2 regions of the Clostridium aromativorans genome follow, and region 2 is predicted to be linked to the other one. Evidence: riboswitches for the same ligand, from Rfam matches in the RefSeq annotation. Region 2 holds a riboswitch; the other holds the start of a gene.
What was found. A riboswitch is a leader RNA that binds a small molecule or an ion and turns the genes downstream of it on or off. The one in region 2 is predicted to bind S-adenosylmethionine.
Positions count from the first base shown of each region.

Region 1: another riboswitch for S-adenosylmethionine. It lies ahead of LN736_RS05305 (pyridoxal phosphate-dependent aminotransferase); the one in region 2 lies ahead of metK (methionine adenosyltransferase).

Region 1 is NZ_JAJJPB010000004.1:41,848-45,920, reverse strand. Features, by position in the region: gene LN736_RS05315 (AEC family transporter) at 1-217, shown strand, start outside; gene LN736_RS05310 (DegV family protein) at 283-1,152, shown strand; SAM riboswitch class I at 1,205-1,308, shown strand; gene LN736_RS05305 (pyridoxal phosphate-dependent aminotransferase) at 1,407-2,579, shown strand; gene LN736_RS05300 (GntR family transcriptional regulator) at 2,795-3,181, shown strand; gene LN736_RS05295 (DUF1648 domain-containing protein) at 3,198-4,073, shown strand, end outside.
Region 2 is NZ_JAJJPB010000001.1:424,840-428,912, forward strand. Features, by position in the region: gene recD2 (SF1B family DNA helicase RecD2) at 1-1,012, opposite strand, end outside; gene metK (methionine adenosyltransferase) at 1,122-2,297, opposite strand; SAM riboswitch class I at 2,368-2,472, opposite strand; tRNA gene LN736_RS02030 (tRNA-Tyr) at 2,544-2,628, opposite strand; tRNA gene LN736_RS02035 (tRNA-Thr) at 2,634-2,709, opposite strand; tRNA gene LN736_RS02040 (tRNA-Val) at 2,731-2,806, opposite strand; tRNA gene LN736_RS02045 (tRNA-Tyr) at 2,814-2,898, opposite strand; tRNA gene LN736_RS02050 (tRNA-Thr) at 2,904-2,979, opposite strand; gene yyaC (spore protease YyaC) at 3,255-3,794, shown strand; gene mreB (rod shape-determining protein) at 3,818-4,073, opposite strand, start outside.

The DNA of each region.
Region 1 (4,073 bases), on a different contig from region 2:
TGTCACATTGGCGTTTTTAATGGGATTTAGAAAATATGATCTAGGTGCCATATTTATATTGTTTTCTTCACCTTCTGCTATTTCCTGTTATGTAATGGCTGAGGAAATGAATTCTGATTACAAGCTCACGGGAGATGTTGTGATCTTGACCACTTTTTTCTCAATGTTTACTATATTTATAGGCATATATCTGCTTAAAAGTCTGTCTCTTTTGTAGAATTTGAATAATTTTCCCTCGGTATGATATAATTTATGGTAAGTATGAGTAGGAGGAGAAACCTTATGGAAAAAATTGCACTTTTGACAGATTCTGCTTGTGACATAGATGATGAAACCATAAAAAAGTACAGCATAGAAATATTGCCTTTTAGGATTATATATAAGGATAGGGAATATATAGATAAAGTTGAGATCACTCCAAAAGAAGTATATGACAGCATGAAATATGAAATTCCAAAATCTTCTCTACCTTCAATAGACGATATGGAAAGTGTTTTTGACAGGCTGGAAAGGGAAAACTATACTCATGTGGTAGCTGTTACGATTTCCAGCGGACTTTCAGGTACATATAATGCTTTGAAAATGGTAAGCAAAAAACATAATAAACTGTCATCGTATGTTTATGATTCCAAATCCACTTCCCTGGGAGAGGGTATAGTTTTAAAAGAGTGTGGAAGGCTTTTGGATCAGGGCAGAAGTTTTAGTGAAATTGTAAACTGCATACCTGGGATAAAGAAGAGTATGCACTTTTTTTTCGTATTCGGCACTCTGGAGTATGCCAGAAAAGGAGGGCGTATAGGGAGACTGTCGGGTACAATAGGTGAGATTTTGGATATAAAGCCAATAGTGTACTTTGACGATGATCAGGGCATATGTTTTACCCGTCATAAGGTGAGGGGAAGGAAGAGATCTTTAAGTAAAATGATAGACATAGGTAATGATTTTTTAGCTAAATGCCCCTGCGACGTATATGTAGTTCACGGCAATGCCAGAGAAGAAGCCGAAAATATTTATAACAGGATTTCTGGACTTCCCAACGTGGAAAATATATACATGATAGGTCAGATAAGCCCTATAGTAGGTGTGTATTCAGGACCGGGAACTGTCGGTGTATGCTATGTAGAACGAAATGGGGAAAATCAGGTATATTGACAGGACATATCTAAATGATTATAATTAATAGCATAATTTAATATAAATCTTGAACTTATCAAGAGAGGTGGAGGGAACAGGCCCTTTGAAACCCGGCAACCAGTACGTCGTTGTATATTGGTGCTAAGTCCTGCAGCGGAAGCTGAAAGATGAGAATATATTTTGCGATTTTAAGTCTGAGGTATATCCCCAGACTTTTACTTTATTCTCAGATGTTATTTGATGTATTGATAATTTGAAAGGATGTGGCTGTAGTGCCTGAATTGAGCAGAAAATTAATTAATTTTACCGATTCTGTTATAAGAAGAATGACGAGAATATCGAACAAATATGGAGCAATTAATTTGTCTCAGGGTTTTCCTGATTTTGATCCTCCTAAGGAGATAGAGGAAGCACTTAAAATAGCAGCAGTCAAGGGACCTCATCAGTATGCCATTACCTGGGGCGCACAGAATTTGAGAGAAGCTCTTGCAGAAAAACAGTCCAGATTCATGGGACTTGACATAGATCCGGATACCCAGATTGTAATTACCTGCGGCAGTACTGAGGCTATGATGGCTTCTGTCATGACTGTCTGTGATCCGGGAGATAAGGTAATAGTATTCTCGCCTTTTTATGAAAATTATGCTGCAGATGCCATATTGAGCGGAGCTGAGCCAATATATGTTTCTCTTTATTCGCCTGATTTTTCTTTCAACAAGACTGAACTTGAAAATGCCTTTAAGCAAAGGCCGAAGGCCCTTATACTCTGTAACCCGTCAAATCCTTCAGGAAAGGTGTTTACACTTGAGGAATTGAAATTCATAGCCCGTCTAGCAGAAAAATATGATTCTTTCGTAATAACGGATGAAGTGTACGAGCATATTGTAATGGATCCCCATAAACATGTCTATTTTGCTTCACTTCCGGGAATGTTTGACAGAACCTTGAGCTGCAGCTCCTTTTCCAAGACTTATTCCATAACCGGGTGGAGAATAGGCTATGTTATAGGTGACGAGAGGGTAATAGAAAATGTGCGAAAAGTACATGATTTTCTTACGGTGGGGGCGGCGGCACCGCTTCAGGAAGCAGTTGTGGCCGGGCTTAAACTGCCTATGGAGTACTATGACTGGCTGAAGAATTTATATACGAAAAAGAGAGATTTGTTTCTCCAGGGATTGAGCGAGGCAGGACTTAAATATGTGAAGCCCCAGGGAGCTTATTATGTGCTCATAGATGTTTCGGAATTTAATGTAAAAAATGATTTGAAATTTTGTGAGTGGCTGGCAAAAGAAGTTGGAATAGGGGCGGTTCCTGGGTCAAGCTTCTTTAAAGAAGATGTGAATTATCTGATAAGGCTTCATTTTGCAAAGAAGGATGACACACTTTTAAAGTCCATTGAAAAGCTGAAAACCCTGAGGGAAAAAGCCAGATTTTATAAAGAGTAGTCCAGGTTATCCCCGTGAGTAATAAACAGAGTTCAAGGCTTAAATATCAAACCTCATCATCTGATATTTATGCTTTGAACTCTGTTTTTTTGTCGACTGTGAATTGTGCACTGTGCACTGTCAATTGTTCATTGTCAATTGTCAATTGAATAAATGTTGCAATTTTATTCTATTTGTTATATATTATATATAACAAATAGAATAGGAGGGTAGTTATGATAATTAAAATTGATTTTGAATCTGAAATGCCCATCTATGAACAGCTTAAAAGGAGTATTATAGAGGGAATAGCAGCTGGAGATCTGAAGCCGGGGGAAAGCCTGCCTTCTGTGAGACAGATGGCGGAGGATATAGGGATAAATTTGCACACCGTGAATAAAGCTTATAATATATTGAAATCTGATGGATACTTGAATATAGACAGAAGAACAGGAGCTGTTATAAATCAAAACTATCCTAAAAATAGTGAGGAATTTAATGAAAAGCTGGTGAGGGAATTGACCTATCTGCTGGCAGAAGCCTATTTGAGGGATGATAAATTGGAAGATATATTGAAATTATGTTCCGGTATATATCAAAAATACGATTTGCAAAATAAATAAAGGCAGGTGAATGTTAATGAAGGAAAATTTATTTTTATGTATATATTTGTGCTTTATATTTTTATTGATACTTGTCATCAACATGCTGACACCGAATTTTACCAGAAAGGAAATTGTATTTGGAGTAAGAATACCTGGAGATAAAATGGACAGTGCTGAAATCAAAGATATAAAAAGGCAGTTTATAAAAAATAATCTGATAATAGGGATTCCATTTATGCTGCTGTTTAGTTTTCTAAATTACAAATTCCTGAGTGCAGCTGTGATTTTGTTTACTGTTTTTGCCTTCGTCTTTATAGATTTTCTGGTATATATGATATCCAACAGGGCTGTTAAAGCTCTTAAATTGAAGAATTCCTGGTTTGAGGGAAAAAAGCAGGCTGTGGCAGTGGATGTAGGTTACTCCAGGGACAAGGGAAAAACTCTGGTATCGCCATGGTTTTTTCTGATTCCCGTATCAATAATTTTGATAAATATAATTTTGGGATATGCAAATTATGCACCTTTGCCCAATAGGGTGCCCACTCACTGGGATCTTTCAGGAAATATCAACGGTTATCAGACAAAATCCATATTTTTGATCTGGGAAATGCCTTTTACTGAAATGGCAGTGACTCTCATGCTTTTCATAGTGTATAAGATCATAGGCTGGTCAAAACAGCAGACAAATGTTTCAAACCCTGAAATTTCCGTGAAAAAAAACAGGAGATTCAGGAGAATATGGTCCATATACGCGGTGTTTTCTGCGGTAGCGGTGAATTTGATTTTGACTGTTGGAACCATTCAAATATTTGATATAATTGAAATTTCACACCTGTTTGTGCTCATTTTCACCATAGTCTTTGTCATATTTATAACTTTGATCAGCGTGGTGCTGTCTATAAAGATAGGA
Region 2 (4,073 bases):
TTATTTCTACACCATTTTTTACCGCTCCTTCAATAGCTTCTTTTTGAGAAGGTGCAAATTCAATGTGATTTACATTCTCAAAATTTTCAATCTCCTTATTTACATCAAAGCCTATATTCTCATAATTTGAAAAAGCTAGGGTTAAAATCTTTTTGGTTACACTCAATTCGCAATAGTAATATGCCATCGGAAACACACATAGTTTATCCTCATATTTTTCTAATTTTATTTTGCCATTTATTGAGTTCTCATATATATTCTTTTCTAATTCTTCTTCAGTTACTCCAAGTATATCTTTACCTTCCTTTATAAGTCTGTCTATGGGCATATAAGTATTTCCTAAACTACAAAACTGATTTACTACATACCTTATTCCGCTCTGTATCCTAAAATCAGAATTCTTTTCTATTCCAAGACTAGCAGCTATTCTATCGGCCGTTTTAAATCCTATCCCACCTATTTCTTCCGTAAGTATATAGGGATTTTCTTTTACCTTACGCACAGAATCACTTCCAAATTTCTTGTGTATTTTTACACACTGATTTGGAGTTACCCCATAAGTTTGTAAAAATATCATTATGTTCCTTATCTCATTTTGCCTGGAATAAGACTCTGCTATTAGAGCTATTTTTTTCTCTCCTATACCTTCTATTTCCCTTAGTCTATCTATGTTATCATCTAATACATGAAGAGTATCTTCTCCAAATTTCTTGACTATTTTTCTTGCAGTGACAGGTCCTATGCCCGATATTATTCCTGAAGCTAAATATCTTTCTATACCAGTAATAGTATTAGGCACTATTTCTTCAGAAACTTTAACTTTAAACTGACGCCCGAACTGAGGATGCAGTACCCATTCCCCCATGACCTTTAAATTCTTTCCCTCAGTTATATAGGGTATACAGCCTACTATAGTTACTATGTTCTCTCCTTCTTTCATTTTAGCAACTACATATCCATTGTCCTTATTTTGAAATATTACATCTTCTATAGTTCCCTGTAAATCCTGCATAGAATCTCTCCCATTTCAATATAACATATCATTTGAGTATAATTATAACACATCAATCCAATTTTAAAAAAGCTCTGTATAATTTATCATATACAAAGCTTTTGAATTTCTAAATATATTTTTTTATATCTTCGACTTTATCTAATCTCTCCCAGGGCAAATCTATATCTGTTCTTCCAAAATGTCCATAGGCTGCAACCTGTTTATATATAGGTCTTCTTAAATCCAAATCTCTTATTATAGCAGCAGGTCTCAGATCAAATACCTTTTCCACTATGTCAACTATTTTCTCCTCTGGCATTTTTCCTGTACCAAAAGTATCTATATTTATGGACACAGGCTTTGCTACTCCTATGGCATAAGCAAGTTGTATTTCCAATTTATCTGCCACACCTGCAGCTATCAAATTCTTCGCCACCCATCTTGCAGCATAGGCAGCTGATCTATCCACTTTAGTCGGATCTTTTCCCGAAAATGCTCCGCCGCCATGTCTTCCATATCCACCATAGGTATCCACTATTATCTTTCTTCCTGTAAGTCCTGAATCCCCTTGGGGTCCACCAACTACAAATCTTCCTGTAGGGTTTATAAGATATTTAGTATTTTCATCTAAGAAATCGGATGGTACAATTGGCTTTATGACATTCTCAATTATATCTCTTTCAATCTGTTCTTTAGTTTCCAATTCATCATGTTGGGCAGATACAACTATAGTGTCAACTCTAATGGGTTTATCGCCCTCATATTCTATAGTAACCTGAGTTTTACCATCCGGTCTTAAATAGTTCAAGATACCATCTTTTCTGACCTGAGAAAGCCTTTTTGCCAGTTTATGAGCTAGGCTTATTGGCATAGGCATGTATTCAGGAGTTTCATTAGTGGCAAATCCAAACATCATACCTTGATCTCCGGCTCCTATAGCATCTATTTCTTCCATTTGTCCTTTTTTTGCTTCTAAAGACTTATTAACACCAATTGCTATATCTGATGATTGTTCATCTATTGAAGTTATCACAGAACAAGTATCGCAATCAAATCCATATTTAGCCCTGGTATATCCTATTTCCTTTACAGTTTTTCTAACTATTTTGGGAATATCCACATAACACTTAGTCGATATTTCTCCCATAACCAATATCATGCCTGTAGTGGTAGCAGTTTCACAAGCTACTCTTCCATAAGGATCTTGTTCCAATATAGCATCCAGAATAGCATCTGAAATCTGATCACACATTTTATCCGGGTGTCCTTCTGTAACTGATTCAGACGTAAATAATTTTCTCACTTTCAATACCTCCACACTATATAAAAATAAAAACCTCTTCAAGTAAGAAGAGGTTAAATAATTAACTGCTCTCTTATCTTGCAAAGTCAACTTGCAGGAATTGGCACCTTGGCAAAATTTCTACTGGTTGCCGGGTTTCATCGGGCCATTTTCCCTCCACCTCTCTGGATAAGAGCTTTTATTATGAGCTTACAATATTTACAAAAAATCCTTATAAAATAAAAAACACTCCAATAGTGCTTTTTATGGTGGAGGAAGATGGATTCGAACCATCGAAGTCACTGACAACAGATTTACAGTCTGCCCCCTTTGGCCACTCGGGAATTCCTCCACATTTGGTGCTGGCAGTAGGCTTCGAACCCACGACCTACTGATTACAAGTCAGTTGCTCTACCTGCTGAGCTATGCCAGCTTATTTTGTTATATAAAATAATGGTGGGCACAACAGGGCTCGAACCTGTGACCCTCTGCTTGTAAGGCAGATGCTCTCCCAGCTGAGCTATGCGCCCACAGTATTGGTGGAGGAAGATGGATTCGAACCATCGAAGTCACTGACAACAGATTTACAGTCTGCCCCCTTTGGCCACTCGGGAATTCCTCCACATTTGGTGCTGGCAGTAGGCTTCGAACCCACAACCTACTGATTACAAGTCAGTTGCTCTACCTGCTGAGCTATGCCAGCTTATTTATATAAAACCACATTTTAGATAAAATATAAAGGCATTTAACGTTTAACGTAGTTTAGTATACATTTTTACAAGATTATTTTCAAATTTCATATTTGAGTAAAATTTAATATTAAACGTTTATTTCTCTGCCTACCTCGTTATTTCTTTTAAAATCATATACCTCTATTTTAGTCCTAATAATTTACATGATTTCATCATATAAATTATATATAGTGTTTGCTGTGAACATTATCCATAAGCATTGTATACATAAAAGAAGGTGAATATATTGAGTAAAATAAAATCCAATTATAAAAACCCACTGGCATATTACGATTTAGCCCATTTTTTAAAAGATCACATCAACAAAGACACCGTTATAGTGTGCATTGGTACAGATAAATATATAGGAGATTGCCTTGGTCCTCTAGTAGGTACCCTATTAAAATGCAAGCATTTTCCTCTACCCGTTTATGGTACAATACCAGAGCCAATACACGCTTTAAACATTGAAAGTAAGTTAAACGAAATAAAATTGCTTCACCCCAATAATAATATTATAGGAATTGATGCTTGTCTAGGTGATCATGAAGCCATAGGTGAAATACAGGCAAGAGATTTCCCTGTACACCCTGGCAAAGGAGTAGGAAAATCTCTTCCAAACGTAGGAGATTCATCAATAATAGGGATAGTAGACTCAAACAGCAGTGAAGATGTATTCAGCAATACCAGCAACATACGCTTAAACCTAATTTTAAATATGGCTGAAGTAATACTCTATTCATTGATTCACTCATACTACCTCTACTACAATAAGATATTATTATAATATATATGATTTTACTCTTTTATTTAATCTATTAAAGTTATGTCATCGCCTGTAAAAATAACTTCCATTTTATCCAAATATTCAAGAACTTTACCTGTACCTAAAGCTACACAGGATATTGGATCTTCGGCTACATAAACGGGCACACAGGTAACTTCCTGTATTAAATCACTTAAGCCATTTAGCAAAGCTCCTCCTCCAGTCATAACTATGCCCTTTTCCGCTATATCTGCAGATAGTTCTGGAGGAGTTTTTTCCAATACCGCCTTGGTTGTATCT